Regions from separate parts of the Aquisalimonas sp. APHAB1-3 genome, predicted to be linked through region 1. Evidence: predicted binding sites of a transcription regulator. Region 1 holds the regulator's gene; each other region holds the start of a gene.
What was found. Region 1 encodes sigma-54, which starts transcription at its own class of promoters, with help from an activator protein. Its sites were predicted from a motif close to TGGCANGNTNCNTGCTT; they were not measured.
Positions count from the first base shown of each region.

Region 2: the regulator sigma-54 is predicted to act here: its motif matches at 2,511-2,527, upstream of urtA (urea ABC transporter substrate-binding protein).
Region 3: the regulator sigma-54 is predicted to act here: its motif matches at 2,947-2,963, upstream of ACNSTU_RS08930 (HupE/UreJ family protein).

Region 1 covers NZ_JBLWFT010000009.1:25,702-31,261, forward strand. The annotation lists gene rapZ (RNase adapter RapZ) at 1-816, opposite strand, end outside; gene ACNSTU_RS13025 (hypothetical protein) at 813-1,316, opposite strand; gene ptsN (PTS IIA-like nitrogen regulatory protein PtsN) at 1,313-1,786, opposite strand; gene hpf (ribosome hibernation-promoting factor, HPF/YfiA family) at 1,865-2,203, opposite strand; gene ACNSTU_RS13040 (RNA polymerase factor sigma-54) at 2,252-3,832, opposite strand; gene lptB (LPS export ABC transporter ATP-binding protein) at 3,986-4,711, opposite strand; gene lptA (lipopolysaccharide transport periplasmic protein LptA) at 4,708-5,262, opposite strand; gene lptC (LPS export ABC transporter periplasmic protein LptC) at 5,246-5,560, opposite strand, start outside.
Region 2 covers NZ_JBLWFT010000004.1:153,826-159,385, forward strand. The annotation lists gene ureC (urease subunit alpha) at 1-324, shown strand, start outside; gene ureE (urease accessory protein UreE) at 335-796, shown strand; gene ACNSTU_RS08960 (urease accessory protein UreF) at 780-1,466, shown strand; gene ureG (urease accessory protein UreG) at 1,625-2,254, shown strand; gene urtA (urea ABC transporter substrate-binding protein) at 2,627-3,946, shown strand; gene urtB (urea ABC transporter permease subunit UrtB) at 4,087-5,560, shown strand, end outside.
Region 3 covers NZ_JBLWFT010000004.1:147,312-152,871, forward strand. The annotation lists gene ACNSTU_RS08905 (ATP-binding protein) at 1-112, opposite strand, end outside; gene ACNSTU_RS08910 (response regulator transcription factor) at 115-762, opposite strand; tRNA gene ACNSTU_RS08915 (tRNA-Arg) at 1,092-1,168, opposite strand; gene ACNSTU_RS08920 (c-type cytochrome) at 1,321-1,845, shown strand; gene ACNSTU_RS08925 (TorF family putative porin) at 2,100-2,774, shown strand; gene ACNSTU_RS08930 (HupE/UreJ family protein) at 3,040-3,615, shown strand; gene ACNSTU_RS08935 (urease accessory protein UreD) at 3,664-4,479, shown strand; gene ureA (urease subunit gamma) at 4,501-4,803, shown strand; gene ACNSTU_RS08945 (urease subunit beta) at 4,815-5,135, shown strand; gene ureC (urease subunit alpha) at 5,132-5,560, shown strand, end outside.

The DNA.
Region 1 (5,560 bases):
TGTCGCCAGCCGGTCGCTCAGGTAGACGGAGCGGTGTTGCCCGCCGGTGCAGCCGATGGCCACTGTCAGGTAGCTGCGGTTCTCGCGCTTGAAGGCGGGAATCCAGCGCTCCAGGTAGTCGCGGATGTCCGCGAACATCGTCTCCACCTCGCCGTGGGACGACAGGTACCCCGCCACCGCGGCGTCCAGCCCCGTCAGCGGGCGCAGATGCGGCTCCCAGTGCGGGTTGGGGAGCACGCGCACGTCGAACACGAAATCCGCATCACTGGGAACACCGTGCTTGAAGCCGAACGACTGGAACAGCAGCGACAGTTGCCGGGAGTGGCCGATGAGCCGCTCGCGCACGAGCTCCCGCAGCTGGTGCAGCGTAGTCGCCGTGGTGTCGATGACCAGATCCGCGCGCGACTGGATGGGCACCAGCAGCCGGCGCTCCCGGTCGATGGCGTCGGCCAACGGGATGTCGCCGGTACTCAGGGGATGCCGGCGGCGGGTCTCCGAGAACCGCTTGATCAGTGTGTCGTCGTCGGCGGTGAGGAACAGGATCTCCGGGCGGATCCCGGTGACGGTCTCCAGCTCGGCGAGTATGCCGGAGAACGCCTCGAGGTCCGTCATGCGGTTGCGGGCGTCGACGCCGACGGCATAGTGATTGGCCGTGCCCGGTTCCAGGCTGGTGATGTGCTCGCCGAAGGACGACAGCATGGTCACGGGCAGGTTGTCGATGCAGTAGCAGCCGCTGTCTTCCAGTGTATGGAGCGCCACAGTTTTGCCGGAACCGGACAACCCGCTGACGATAATCAGGCGGGTGTGTTCGCTCATACCGTACCTCCTGTCAGTTGATCGCCAGCGTGTAGCCGGGCGACGACTTCGACCAGCAATGCCAGTGGACGTTCCGGAGATACGGGCAGTGTGATGCGTGGTACGGTCCGGCCGAGGAGCAGGGTGTCGTCGACGGTGGGTGCCAGCCGCGGCCAGTCGGCCCACGACCGGGGCGACGTCAGCCGGATCACCCGGTCCACGGGCGCGCGCTCCGCCACGGTGTGGCTGCCGAACAGGGTGGTGACAGGCTGGGGGCCGAGGCCGCGGATTTCCAGCCAGCCCGCCAGTGCAGAGGGAGCCCGGCCATACAGCACCCCGTCTTCCACGGACAGGGTGACGGCATCGTCGGCGATCAGCCGGTGTCCGCGCTCCAGCAGTCGCAATGCCGTGTCACTCTTGCCGGTACCGCTTTCGCCTGTGATGAGGAGCCCGCAGCCATTCACGCTGACCAGCACCCCGGGAACGGTGGTGCCCGTGTCACCGGTCACGCGATCACTCATGTGCTCCCCTGGGTGGCCTCCCAGTCCCTGAGCAGCTCATAGACGGCATCGGCATCGCGGGCGTCGCGGAGCCTACGGCACAGGGGCTGGTCGCTGAACATTTCGGCGAGCCGGGCGAGAATCTGGAGGTGTTCGTCGGTGAAGTGCTCGGGTACAACCAAGGCGAACAGGAGATCGACGGGTTCGTTGTCGAAGGCGTCGAAATCGATGGCCTCGCTGGTGCGGATGAAGGCGGCGGTGGCCGAGTCATTGCCGTCCATGCGGGCGTGGGGCAAGGCGACGCCGTGACCGAGCCCGGTACTGCCGAGTTTCTCGCGGCTGATCAGCTTGTCGAAGATGGCGTTGGCCGGCAGGGCGGAGTCGGAGTCGGCCACCATATCGCTGAGGAGTTCCAGGCCCCGCTTCTTGCTGGTCACCTGGATGTCGCAGGCGATGCGCTCCGGTGTGATTAGGTCGGCAATCTTGATCATGCTTGTCCACGCAGGGTCGTGTCTGCGGATTCGGAAGTCGGCGGCGGTCCCTCGCTGGCGACCGCCGCTCCGCGCTGTTCAGTCCTCGTCACCCTCTCCCTGGGCCTTGGCCTGGGCGCCTTCGTTGCGCCGGTGGTCAGTGACCTTCTCCTTGTGCTTCTTCACCTGCCGGTCGAGCTTGTCGATCAGTCCGTCGATGGCAGCATACATGTCTTCGGCGCTGGCATCAGCGTAGAGCTTGGCGCCGCTGAGCAGCATGGTGGCCTCCGCCTTCTGACGCAGCTTCTCCACCGTCAGAATCACGTGGACGTTCACCACGTTGTCGAAGTGGCGCTCCAGCTTGTCCATCTTGGAATGCACGTAGTCGCGCAGTGCTTCAGTGAGATCCACATGGTGCCCGGTGATGTCGATCTGCATAGAGACTCCTCCCGAATGAGAGCCGGAAACGGCGAACCCCTTGTTGCCTCAGGCAATCCTTTTTCGTTCGTTCGACGAGGCAATGGACATGGATTCACGATACTTTGCCACTGTCCTTCGCGCCACATCGATTCCTTCATTTTTCAGGATTTCGGCCAGTTTGCTGTCACTGAGGGGCTTGCGGGCGTCCTCTTCGGCGATCAGCCGGCGAATCCGGGCGCGGATAGAGGTCGCCGAGCACTCCTGTCCATCCACGGTATGCACGTGGCTGGAGAAGAAGTACTTGAACTCGAACGTGCCGCGCGGCGTGTACATGTACTTCTGCGTGGTGATCCGGGAGATGGTGGACTCGTGCATCTCCACCTCTTCCGCCACCTCGCGCAGCACCAGCGGCTTCATGGCTTCCTCGCCCTGCTCCAGGAATTCCTGCTGGTGATTGACGATGCAGGTCGCGACCTTAAGGAGAGTCTCGTTGCGGCTCTTCAGGCTCTTGATGAACCAGCGCGCCTCCTGCAGATGCTGACGCATGGTGGCATTGTCGTTGCCCTGGTCGCCGCGCCGGACCAGGCCCGCGTAGTAACTGTTGACGCGGATCTTCGGTGACGCCTCGGGGTTGAGCTCCACCCGCCAGGCACCGCGCTCCTTGCGCACATAGACGTCGGGGACCACGTACTCGGCTGTGGGCGTGCCGATCTGGGAGCCGGGCCGAGGGTCCAGGGTGCGGACCAACTCCAGCACCTGGCCGAACTCTTCCTGGGTGACCTTGAGCTTGCGGGTGAGAGGCCCGAGCTGGCGGCTGCCGAGGAGGTCCAGGTGCTTGTCCACCAGCAGACGCGCTTCGGCGAGCCAGGGGGTGTCGTCCGGGAACTGTTCCAGCTGCACCAGCAGTGCTTCGCGCGGGTCCAGGGAGGCCACGCCCAGGGGGTCGAACCGCTGGATCAGGTGGCGGACGGCCTCCACCTCGTCAGGTTCGACCGGTTCGTCGCCGTCGGTCACCGATTCGCAGATCTCGTCCACGGTGACGCCGAGGTAGCCGTCGTCGCGCACGCCGTCGATGATGGCCTCGGCGATGGCCATGTCGCGCTCACTGAAATGGGAGAGTTGTGCCTGCCACAACAGGTGGTCATGCAGGCCGCCGCCATCGCCGGCGGTGCGATTCTCCCACGCCTCGCGCTGCTCATCGTCCCCGCCGGGGGCGCTGTATGCGGTGCTGCCGTCGTAGATGTCGTTCCAGTCGGAGTCCAGGGGCAGGTCGTCTGGGATGTCGCTCTGGTCGCTGGCTGACTTGTCTTCGGCGCCGTCGTGATCGTCCACCGTGTCGGCCACGTCCGGCGCGGTGTCGGTGTCCGTGGTGTCGCTGCCGGCGGACTCGCCGTCGCTGGTCGCGGCTTCCCCGTCGTGCTGCTCGGAGCCGGCGTCGTTACCGTCATCGCTGCGGTCGGTTTCGGTGACCGCCTCGTCGCCCTCGTCAAGCTCGTCGGCGGGCTCCAGCATCAGGTTGGAATCCAGCGCCTGCTGGATTTCCGTGCGCAGCTCCAGGGTCGACAGCTGCAGCAGCTTGATGGCCTGCTGGAGCTGCGGCGTCATGGTGAGCTGCTGACCGAGACGTAGCTGCAGCGACTGTTTCATTGGCGATGCCTCTCTCCTGCCGCCCCTCGGGCCGCGGGTCAGGCCAGGCCTGCATACGAGTGGGTTGATAACCCTATCGTAACTGACTCTGTCGCTGGTTAGAACATTGGCCCGATACTTGCGTGGGCTGAGCGAAAGTGCTACGGAGCGTGGTCACAGGCGGAAGTGTTCACCCAGGTACACCTCGCGGACCTGCCTGTTCGCCAGGACTTCCTCCGAACTGCCGCGAGCGATGACCTCGCCCTGGGCAAGGATGTAGGCGCGCTGGCAGATGCCGAGCGTCTCGCGCACGTTGTGGTCGGTGATCAGCACGCCGATCTCCCGGTCCGCCAGGTGGCGGATGATTTCCTGGATATCGAGCACGGAGATCGGGTCGACGCCGGCAAAGGGCTCGTCCAGCAGGATGAACTGCGGGTTGGCGGCCAGTGCCCGGGCGATCTCGACACGCCGGCGTTCGCCGCCGGAGAGACTGATGCCGTTCTGGTCGTGGAGGTGGCCGACGTTGAATTCGTCCAGCAGCTCCCGGGCGCGCTCCCGGCGCTGCTTGCGATTCAGTTCGGGGCGGGTCTCGAGGATGGCCAGCAGGTTGTCCATTACGGTGAGCTTGCGGAAGATCGATGCTTCCTGGGGCAGATACCCGACGCCGCGGCGGGCACGTATGTGCATGGGCAGGTCGGTGATGTCGTTGCCGTCCAGCTCGATGCGCCCGCCGTCGGCCTGTACCAGGCCGACCACCATGTAGAAGCATGTGGTCTTGCCTGCGCCGTTGGGGCCGAGCAGCCCGACCACCTCGCCGCTGGAGACTTCCAGTGATGCGCCGTGGACGACGGTCTTGCGGCGGTAGGTCTTCACCAGGTTCTCGGTGCGCAGCAGGCTCACTCGTCGTCTCCGTTGTCCTCGTCGTCGGGGAACAGCCGGATCTGCACGCGACGTCCGGTCTCGGGCTCACCCCGTGCATGCACCAGGTCGGCAACCACTTCATACTCGATGCGCTCGCCGGTGAACGTGTTCCGCCCCTGGGTCAGCCGCGCGCCCTCCAGCAGGATGACCCGTTCGGGCCCGGTGGCGTAGTACTCCATGCGCGGCGCTTCGGCCTCGATGGCGCGGCGGTCATCGCCACCGCGCTGGTTGTAGACGGCGGGTTCACCTTCCACCACCACATGGTCCAGGGCCTGGTTGCCACCGTCATCTTCCCGCAGGTGGACGGTCATGCGGTCCCCGGTAATGCGCCTCGGGCCGCGGGTGAGCACCACGTTGCCGGTGTACACGCTGACGCCGCGGGCGTTGTCGATCTCGGCGTTGTCCGCGTCCAGGTCGATGGGCTCGGCCTGGGCGCTGCCAATGCCGAGCAGGAACAGCAGGGCCGCAAGGAGCAGTGCCGGCCGCGTCTGTCTCCTGTTGCGGGCTGCAGGGTTACTCGGGTACGTCATAACGACCTCTCACCTCGGACAGCAGTTCCACCAGTTCCCGGTCGAGATACGCGCGCACGCCGACACCCTCGATACGCGCGCCATCGCGCCAGTAGACGGCATGACGGTCCGTTTCCGCGTACCGGCGCTCGGGTTCCAGGTGAACCTCGCTGGTATCCACGTTGGCGGGCAGGTTGTCGCTGCCGCCGGCGCGCCGAATCTCCACCTCACCCTGAAGGTGGACGTTCTCGACGTTGTTCGTGGCCCGGCCACGTTCCGCGCGCAGATGCCACGGTTCGCCGGACTCGACGAAGTAGGT
Region 2 (5,560 bases), on a different contig from region 1:
CCCAACGCCTCCATCCCCACGCCGCAGCCGGTGCACTACCGGCCCATGTTCGGCAGCCACGGCCGCGCCATGACCGGCACGTCCGTGAGTTTCGTCTCGCAGGCGGCATTGAACGCGGGCATCGGCGAGCGGCTGGGGCTGCAGCGGCGGCTGGTGGCCGTGCAGGGCTGCCGCAGCGTGCAGAAGCAGGATCTGGTGCTGAACAACTGGCAGCCGCACATGGAGGTGGACCCGGAGACCTACGAGGTGCGCGCCGACGGCGAACTGCTTACCTGCGAGCCCATGGCCGAGCTGCCCATGGCGCAGCGGTACTTCCTGTTCTGAGGAGCAAGCCATGCTGCAACTGACCGAGCGAGTGGGCGCGGCACCGGAGGACGGTGTGCTGCGGTTGCCCTTTGATACCCGCCAGAAGAGCCGTTTCCGGGCTGCGTTGAGCGACGGCACGGAGGTGGGGGTGTTCCTGGAGCGTGGCCACATCCTGCGCGACGGCGACTGCCTGCGCGCCGTCGACGGCCGCGTGGTGCGGGTTGAGGCGGCCGATGAAACGGTCTCCACCGTGCGCTGTGGTGATGCCACGCTGCTCGCCCGCGTGTGCTACCACCTGGGCAATCGCCACGTGCCGCTGCAGATCGGCCACGGTCTTTGCCGCTACCGCCATGACCACGTACTGGATGACATGGTGCGTGGTCTCGGCGTCGAGCCGATAGCGGAGCAAGCCCCCTTCGAGCCGGAGGCGGGCGCCTACGGCGGTGGCCACGGCCACGGGCATGGGCACGACCATGACCACCACCACTGACACCGGTCTGGCCCGCCGGCGCCTGTGGCAGCTCATGAGCCCGACGTTGCCCGTGGGCGCCTACAGCTACTCGGGGGGGCTTGAGTATGCCATCGAGGCAGGCTGGGTCGGCGATGCGGATGCGGTCGCCGACTGGCTCCAGGGGCAGCTCCGGCACACCCTGGGGCGGGTGGACATCCCGCTGCTGGCGCGCCTGCACGCGGCCTGGCGCCGCAACGACACCGCCGCCGTGACCCGCTACAGCCGCTGGCTGCGCGCCAGCCGCGAAACCCGGGAACTGGTGGCGGAGGACCACCACCTGGGTCGGGCCCTGGCGCGACTGCTGGCAGAGCTGGACATGCCCGAGGCGCAGCCGTGGACGGCCGAGCCCGAGGCGAGCTGGGCCGCATTGTACGCCCTGGCGCTGGCGCGCTGGGAGATTCCGCTGGCCGAAGGCGCCGAAGCGTACCTGTGGGCCTGGTGCGAGAACCAGGTGGCCGCCGCCATCAAGCTGGTGCCCCTGGGGCAGACGGCCGGGCAGAAGCTGCTGCTGGAGCTGGCGGAGCCCATCGGCGCCGCCGCGGCCGCGGGCCTGCAACTGGATGATGACGCCATCGGCGGTACCGCCCCGGGCGTGGCCATCGCCAGCAGCCTGCATGAAACGCAGTATTCCCGGCTGTTCCGAAGCTAGGCGCAGCAGCACCGTAGGGTGGACCTTCAGGTCCACCATGCTCCGGCACTCACCCTGCGGTGGTCTGTCGAAGCCCAATTGGTGGACCTGAAGGTCCACCCTACGGTGCTCCTACGGCCACAGCGGACGCCCAACGGCAACATCAGGAGGAAGACACCATGTCCACAACCGAACAGGCCCTGCGCGTCGGCATCGGCGGGCCCGTGGGCTCCGGCAAGACCGCGCTGCTGGAATCCCTGTGCCACGCCATGCGTGACCACTACAACATTGCCGTGGTCACCAACGACATCTACACCCGTGAAGACGCCGAGTTCCTCACCCGCCGTAACGCTCTGGAGGCCGAGCGCATCATGGGCGTGGAGACCGGCGGTTGTCCGCACACCGCCATCCGCGAGGACGCGTCCATGAACCTCTCCGCCGTGGCGGACCTCAACGCCCGCTTCCCGGGGCTGGACGTGGTGTTCGTGGAGAGCGGCGGGGACAACCTCTCGGCCACCTTCAGCCCGGAGCTGTCGGACCTCACCATCTACGTCATCGACGTCTGCGCCGGCGACAAGATCCCGCGCAAGGGCGGCCCCGGCGTGACCCGCTCGGACCTGCTGGTGATCAACAAGATCGACCTGGCCGAGGGCGTCGGCGCCTCGCTCGAAGTCATGGATCGGGACAGCAAGCGCATGCGCGGCGAACGCCCGTTCCTGTTCACCAATCTCAAGACCGGTCAGGGCCTCGACGAGGTCGTCGATTTCATCGTCCGCGAAGGCATGCTGCGCAGCCGCGACATTGCTTAACCGTAGGGTGGACCTTCAGGTCCACCTGTTCCCGTCGGCTTTCCTGTTTGAAAGGCTGATAATCACCCGTGGCGGACCTGAAGGTCCGCCCTACGCCTGCCTACGCTCGCTCTGCGCCTCACACGTCCCCCGACCAGCGCAGCCGACGCACTGTCATTGTGCGTATGCGTTTCCGCGGTGCGAATCCAGGCGTCATGGCGGTGCAATATTCTTGAGGCGAGTGCGAAACGTGTTGTTTTTGCGGTTTCTTTAACCCTGGCATGCGGCTTGCTCCGTATGGATGCAGTGCCGGGCCCGGCGGCCCGGTACCGCGGAGTCACTGCCCCGGCCCGGTGCATGCCGGGCCGATCAACAGGACCACGGAGGCAACCGATGCATTCAGAACAACCGAAAACGGCGCTCGTTCGAGCCACTGCAGGCAGCGCCCTGGCGCTGGGGCTGCTGGCAGCGGGCAACGCCCAGGCGGACGACCCCATCAAGGTGGGGATTCTCCACTCCCTCTCCGGCACCATGGCCATCAGCGAGACGTCCCTGCGCGACGTGGCGCTCATGACCATCGAGGACATCAACGAGCAGGGCGGCCTGCTGGGTCGCGAGTTGGAGCCGGTGGTGATGGACCCGGGCTCCGACTGGCCCACCTATGCCGAACAGGCGCGCGAGATGATCGAGCGCGAGGAAGTGGACGTGATCTTCGGCTCCTGGACGTCCGTCTCCCGCGAGGCGGTGCTGCCGGTGCTGGAAGAGCTCAACGGCCTGATGTTCTACCCGGTGCAGTACGAGGGCGAGGAGTCCTCCCGCAATATCTTCTACACGGGCGCGGCGCCGAACCAGCAGACGCTGCCCGCCGTGGAGTACCTCATGAGCGAAGAGGGTGGCGGTGCGGAGCGCTTCTACCTGCTGGGCACGGACTACGTCTTCCCGCGCACCACGAACCGCATCGTGCGGGCCTACCTGAATGCCCACGGCATCGGCGACGAGGACATCGAGGAGGTCTACACGCCCTTCGGCCACGATGACTTCCAGACCATTGTCGACGACATCGGCAGCTTCGCCGACGGCGGCCCCACCGCCGTGATCAACACCGTCAACGGCGACGCCAACGTGGCGTTCTACCAGGAGCTGGCCAACCAGGGCATCGACCCCATCGACGTGCCGGTGCTGGCCACGTCCGTGGGCGAGGAGGAGCTGCGCGGCATGGACACGGACCTCCTGGCCGGCCACCTCGCGGCCTGGAACTACTTCATGTCCATCGATACGCCGGAGAACGAGCAGTTCACGGAGCGCTGGTTCGAGTACGTGGAGGAGAACGACCTCTCGGGCGGTTCCGACCGGGTTACCAACGACCCCATGGAAGCCACCCACATGGGTATCCGTATGTGGGCCCAGGCCGTGCTGCAGGCCGGCACTACCGATGTGGACGCCGTGCGCCAGGCCGTCTACGGCCAGTGCGTGGATTCCCCGTCCGGTTTCGAGGTGTGCATGGACGAGGAGAACCACCACCTGCACAAGCCGGTCATCATCGGCGAGATCGAGCCCGACGGTCAGTTCTTCCCGGTCTGGGAGACCGATGACGTGGTCCGCGCCGAGCCCTGGAGCGAGTACGTCGAGGGCAACGAGAACCGCACTGCCAACTGGCGGTACCCGTGGGTCTGTGGCGACTGCGAGGAACCCACCTACGACCTCGGGTTCTGACGGACTCAGCAAGAACCGCGGGCGCGCACAGGGAGCGTGCGCGTCACCGCGAACATCCGCGGGGCGGTCGTCCCCGCGACCCCCAAACACCAGAACACGGACACCAGCCGTTCACCGGGCGGCTCCGAGGAGATCGTGTCATGTGCAAGACCGCGTGGACGCACCGCTGGTCACTGCTGCTTCTGATCCTGCTGGCGTTGCCCGGATCCGGGGCCATGGCGGACACCGCCCTGGATCAGGCGGAGGAGCGCGTGGAGGAGCTCGATCAGGACGACGACGAGGCCATTGAAGACCAGCTGGCTGCCGTCGAGGAGCGGGATCTGGCGCCCGGGACCGCCGAGGTGCTCAGCCGCCTGGCCACGGCGGACCGGCGGGAGCTGCAGGCGGCCATGGAGGACATCGCCGGGCTGCAGGATGCCGATGCCCTGCCAACCCTGTTCGCCCTGCAGGATCGCCGCCTGTACTACACCGAGGACGGCACCCTGATCATCGAGAATCCACAGGACGGCTCGCTCCGCGAGGCGACCACCGGCCGTGAGCGAGCCGATCTCAGTTCGGGCGACCTCGCCCAGCCGCGGCTGACCAACGTGGTGCGGCGCACCCTGCGGCCCACCATCGGCGCCCTGCAGATCTTCTCCGACGATCCGCAGGCCCGCCTTGCCGCAGCCGATGAGCTGGCGGAACGCCCCCGGCCCGAGATGCGCGACGCAATTACCGAGGCACTGGAGCGCGAGACCGCCGCCGAGACCGATCGCCTGCTGAACATCGCCCTGGCCCAGCTCGATCTCGACAGCGACGACGACGCGCGCCGGCTGGAAGCGGTGCAGATCATCGCCGAGGTGCGGGCCAACCGGCTGCGCTCCGACCTGGAGGCGCTGACCCGCATGGACGACGACGGCAACTACCTGGAGCCCGTTGCCGAGATCCGTGAGGCTGCGGCCGCCGGCGTGGAGGCGATCGACCGTCGTGCCCGGTTCGCCGGCTTCGCCTCGGATTTCGTCTACGGCATGTCCATGGGCAGCGTGCTCCTGCTCGCCGCCATGGGCCTTGCCATCGTGTTCGGGCTCATGGGCGTCATCAACATGGCCCACGGCGAGCTGCTCATGGTGGGCGCCTACACCACCTTCATGACCCAGAGCCTGTTCGCGCTGTTCGCGCCCCAGTGGTTCCAGTACTACCTCATCGCTGCCGTGCCCCTGGCATTCGTGGTCACGGCGGGCGTGGGCATTCTCATGGAGCGTGGCGTGATCCGGTTCCTCTACAACCGGCCGCTGGAGACGCTGCTGGCCACTTGGGGCATCAGCCTCATCCTGATCCAGAGCGTGCGCTGGATGTTCGGTGCGCAGAACGTGGCCGTAGCCAGCCCGCCCTGGTTCTCCGGCAGTGTGCAGATCATGCAGGGCGTGACCCTCTCCACCAGCCGCGTGGGCGTGATCCTGTTCGCGATCTTCGTGGTGGCCCTGGTGTGGTTCCTCATGAACCGCACCCGCCTCGGACTGGAGGTGCGCGCCGTGATGCAGAACCGGGACATGGCGGCCGCCCTGGGCGTGCCCGCCAAGCGCGTGGACATGTGGACCTTCGCCGTGGGCGCCGGCGTGGCCGGCCTCGGCGGTG
Region 3 (5,560 bases), on a different contig from region 1:
GTTCAGCGTGAACGGCCGTGCGGGCGTGGTGGATGACCAGCGTGAGTCCGGCGACGAGAAACCCGAGGGTGAGCACGGCGAACAGTAGTTGCAGCCGCGTGACCAGCGTCATCGTCAGACCTCCATGACGCCGGCCCGGATTGCCAGCCGGGCGAGATCCGCCGGCCCGGACACCGCCAGCTTCCGGCGAATCCGGGTGCTGCAGTTCGCCGCGGTCTTGTAGCTGATGGACAGCGTCTCGGCGATCTGCGACACGCGCTTGCCGGCGGCAAGCATCCGGAAGATCTCGAACTCCCGGGGAGACAGCACCGCCAGGCCGGAGGGCGCGTTGTCCCCGCCAATGCCTGGCGGCAGATCCGGGCCCAGGAACCGGCGCCCTTCCATCGCCCGACTCACGGCGGTGGTCAGCGTCTCCGGTGCGCTGGCCTTGGTCACATAACCGGTTGCCCCCGCGCTTAGCGCCTGCTCAACGAAGGCCCGCTGGTCGTGCATGCTCATGACCAGAACCCGTTGATCCGGATGGCGGGCGCGGAGGCGGCGCAGTGTCTCCAGGCCGCTCAGCCCGGGCAGGGCCAGGTCCAGCACCACCAGCGAGAACGCCCGTTCGGCGCAGCGCACGCAGGCCGCTTCGCCGCTCTCCGCCTCCTCCACCTGCCATTGGCCGCCGGACTGCTCCAGCAGCCGACGATAGCCGGCACGTACCACGGCGTGGTCGTCCACCAAAAGCAGGCTGCGGGCATGATCGGGTACCAGTGACGGCACGGCGGGGCCCCCGTGATCGCCGGGCGCTGTCCGGACGCACTTGGCCTGGATTGCACCCACAGGTCCGCGTCAAGTCGCGGATTCGTCACAGGGGAGTATAGGACACGGATGGATTGCGACTCGGTGAAGTCCCGATAGAGATGGCCGCCCGGCAGGATTACGACGGCGCCTTTGGCGCCTCGCCCTTCGGGTCCGCGTCGCGGCGCGCCGCGGCACTGGCCGCCTGCGGCGGCCGGTCGAACCTGAGGGGTCTGGATGTCGCAGGTTCGAATCCCGACTCGTGAAGATTCGGTTGCAATCGGGGGGATTGGGGGTGCTTCAAGAGTAGATGGCGCGCCCGGCAGGATTCGAACCTGCGACCTTCGGCTTCGGAGGCCGACGCTCTATCCAACTGAGCTACGGGCGCTTTGATCTGAGCTGCGTAGGATAGCGGTTATGACCGCATACGTCCATGCTCGTCCGGGGCCGGCGAGGTTTTGCGGGTCGGGTCTTTCCGATATACTGCTCTCCCGGTTTTCGGCCCCACCGCGCGGGCGGTAATTCGATGGAGTGTGGAGCGTGAGCGACGAGCAAGACGATAAGGCATTCATGAAAACCTTCGGCGGCGTGATGGCACTGCTCGTCGTGAGCGCGGTGATCATCGGCATCCTGGCGGTATTTGCCAGCACGTTCGATGAATCTCGCCAGCAGGCCCAGCTCGCCCATGAGCGCGACCGTGCGGAGCGTAATCTGCAGTCGGTTGGTGCCGTGCGGGAAGCCGGCGAGTCCGCGCCTGTTGCGGCGGTGGACGAAGACGATGACGACGCTGACGAAGAAGAAGTCGCCATGTCCGGCTCCGAGGTCAATGAATCGGCCTGTATGGCCTGCCACGCCAGCGGCGTGATGGATGCACCGGTGACGGGTGACGAGGGCGTCTGGGCCAGCCTGTATGAAGACAAGGGCCTGGAAGAGCTCGTTGATAATGCCATCAACGGCATCGGCGCCATGCCGGCCCGTGGTGGCGACTCCAGCCTGAGTGACGAGGAAGTGCGCAACGCCGTGGTTTACATGCTCGAAGAGAGCGGTGTGGCCGTCGACGACTGAATCGCGCGCGCAGCACCGAACATTATAGAAGCCGCCCTCCGGGGCGGCTTTTTTGTGCACGGAAAGTGGGCGGCGGAGGGACCGTCGCTGCACGGTGGTGCGCGATGCCACGGCGGGGGCCTGGACGCAACGCCTAAGCATTTGAATAGAAAAAGTAACCAGTAAGTGGCATGGCTTCTGCAGTGACCCGATCGGTCTGAGCCACCGGAACGTGGCGGAACGATTCAGGGATAACCGCAACAGAGGCGATACCAATGAAAAAGACCCTAACTGCGCTGGCCACCGGCGGCCTTCTCGTCACTTCCGGCGGTGCCGTCGCCAATGACCTTGGCGCTGGCTTCGCGTGGAGCGGCAATCTGGCGGTGACGTCGGATTACATTTTCCAGGGGGCCAGCGAGACGGGAGGGCGCCCGGCAATCCAGGGTGGCTTCGACCTGGAACACGCGTCTGGGCTGTATCTGGGCAACTGGAACTCGAGCGTCCAGTTCGGTGAGGGCGATGATGCCTACATCGAGATGGATGTCTACGGCGGCTTTGCCACCGATCTTACTGATGAAGTCGGTATTGATGTCGGGGTGATTCACTACTTCTATCCTGCCGCCGGCGGCGCCGCGGAATTCACGGAGCTCTATGCGGGCGTTAACACGGGGGTCGGTGACCTCGCCGCGGACTTCTACGTCGTCTACGAGGCGGACGACGGCGACTACATCTACTATGAGCTCAATCTCGCCTATGCACTGCCGCGCGACACCTACGTGTTCACCGACGTGGGCTATGTGGACGCCGACGACAGCGATGATGATTTCGCCTATTGGCACATCGGCGCCGGCGTCGAGTACGCAGGCCTCGATTTCAGTGTGATGTACGGCGACAACGACATCTCGGGCAACCGTGACCGCTGGGCGTTCACCGTCGCCACTGACTTCTAGGGGAAGACAGAACAACTCCCATGGGGCTCTGCGGAGCCCTTCCGGGGCGGGCGCGATGCCCGCCCCGTTTTCGTGCGTGAACCGATCTGTTTGCACCGTCGTTGTGCATATCTGGATCGCCCTTCCGCCCTTCCTGTGCTCCATCCGGCGGATATCATTAACTTTTTTGTTCTGGCACAGGTTCTGCTCCAGCTTCGCGCAGACGTTTCGTGCCGGGGCGCTCGAACATTCCCGGCTCACCCGAACCCTGCGTGGAGGTTGTTTGATGCGATATCTGTTGGGGTCCCTGTTCCTGCTTGTTCCCGCCCTCGCGCTGGCGCACCCCGGCCACGGGCATGGCGGCTTCGGCGCCGGGTTCGTGCATCCGCTGCTCGGCCTGGATCATCTACTGGCCATGGCCGGGATCGGCTTCTGGGCGGCCCGCCAGCACACCCTGCGCGGAACCCTGGGCGTGATCGGCGCGTTTCTGGGGGCGGTTGTCCTGGGCTTTGCCGTGGGCGCTGGGCAAGGCGCCCAGCCACTGGTTGAGTTCGGCATCATCGGCTCGCTGTTGATTACGGGCGCGCTCATCTTCGGTGCCCGGCGGGTTCCCATGGCCGCGGCCGCCGCCATTGCCGGTCTGTTCGCGTTGTTTCACGGGCATGCACACGGTGCAGAGATGGCGGCCGGTCTCTCGGCTGCCCTGTTTGCCTCGGGGTTCACCCTCGCGTCGGCCCTGCTGTTGACGGCGGGTGCCGGGCTTGCTGCCGCTGCCGCGCGCATGCGTCAGATGCGACCGATGGAGCGCGTGGGCGGCGGCGTCCTGGTGGCATCCGGCGTTTATCTGCTGATCGTGGTCTGAACCGTGGTAGCACTGCCCACAGCGATCCCCGTTGAGGCAGAGGGCGCCATGGACGGCAGCTGGCTGGGCCGGTTGGAGCTGCGGTTTGCACCGAGAGGCGATCGCACCGTGCTTGCGCGTCGCCGCCACGAGGGCCCTCTGCTGGTGCAGCGAACTTTCCATCCGGAAGGTGCCGTCTGCCACGCCTACCTGATCCATCCGCCCGGTGGCGTGGTCGGCGGTGACCGGCTGCGGCTGGACGCGGATGTGGCCCCGAGCGCTCACGTCCTCCTCACCACGCCCGCCGCGGCCAAGTTCTACCGTACGGCGGGTCCGGTGGCCCATCAGGAGCAGGTGTTCCGGGTCGAGGACGATGCGTCTCTGGAGTTCCTGCCCATGGAGACGATTCTCCATGGTCGCTCCGATACCGCGCTGACAAATCGGTTCCAGCTCTCGGGCGCAGCCCGGTTGTGTGCCTGGGACATCCTCTGTCTGGGCCGTCCAGGCAGTGGCGACCACTTCGATGCGGCGCGCTGCGCTCAGGAGCTGCTGATCGAACGGGACGGACAGGTGTTACTGCACGAGCGGCTGAATCTGGCCTCCGGCGACCCCCTGCTGACCCGGCCGTGGGGGCTGGATGGTTATACCACGGTGATTTCGCTGGTGATGACGCCAGCTGCGGAAGGTCTCGAGGAGACCCTTCGCGCCCGGCTGGAGCGCCATCCCGTGCGCCTTGGCGTATCACGCATCGGCGACCTGCTGTTGCTACGCGGCCTTGCCAACGGGGCCGAGGCCGCGCGGGCCGTACTCGAAGATGCGTGGCAGGTGGTGCGGGAGCCCGTTCTGGGCCGTACACCGAGCACCCCTCGCATCTGGAAGACCTGAACAACACTCTGGAGGCGTCTCATGGAGCTTACACCCCGCGAGAAAGACAAGCTGCTGCTGTTCACCGCCGCACTGGTGGCGGAGCGGCGCCAGGCCAAGGGCCTGAAGCTGAACTACCCGGAGGCGAAGGCCATGATCTCCGCGGCCATCATGGAGGGCGCACGCGAGGGCCGGACGGTCGCCGAGCTCATGAGCCTGGGCGGCGAGGTGCTCACCCGCGATGACGTCATGGACGGCGTCGCCGAGATGATCCCCGAGGTGCAGGTGGAGGCCACGTTTCCGGACGGGGTGAAGCTGGTCACCGTCCACGAACCCATCCGCTGAGGAGGCGCGCCATGATTCCCGGAGAGATTCTGCCCGCCGATGGCGGCATCGTCCTGAACGACGGCCGTGAGACCGTCACGGTGGCGGTCACCAACACCGGCGACCGGCCGGTGCAGGTGGGCTCGCACTACCACTTCTTCGAGGTGAACAATGCGCTCACCTTCGACCGAGGCGCCGCGCGGGGCTTCCGGCTGGACATCCCCGCCGGCACGGCGGTGCGTTTCGAGCCCGGCCAGGAGCGCACGGTGCAGCTGGTGCGCTACGCCGGCGACGGCACCGTTTACGGCTTTCAGGGCCGCGTCATGGGGCCGCTGAAGGAGGGCACGGCATGAGCAATACCATCTCCCGCACCGCCTACGCGGACATGTTCGGCCCCACCACGGGCGACCGCGTGCGCCTGGGCGACACCGAGCTGCTGATTCGCGTGGAGCGCGACCACACCGTCTACGGCGACGAGGTGAAGTTCGGCGGCGGCAAGGTCATCCGCGACGGCATGGGCCAGAGTCAGCGCACCAGCCGTGACGTGGTGGATACCGTGATCACCAACGCGCTTATTCTCGACCACTGGGGCGTGGTCAAGGCGGACATCGGCATCAAGGCCGGCCGCATCCAAGCCATCGGCAAGGCCGGCAACCCGGACACCCAGCCGGACGTGGACATCGTCATCGGCCCCGGCACGGAGGTGATCGCCGCCGAGGGCAAGATCGTCACTGCCGGCGGGATCGATGCCCACATCCACTTCGTCTGCCCGCAGCAG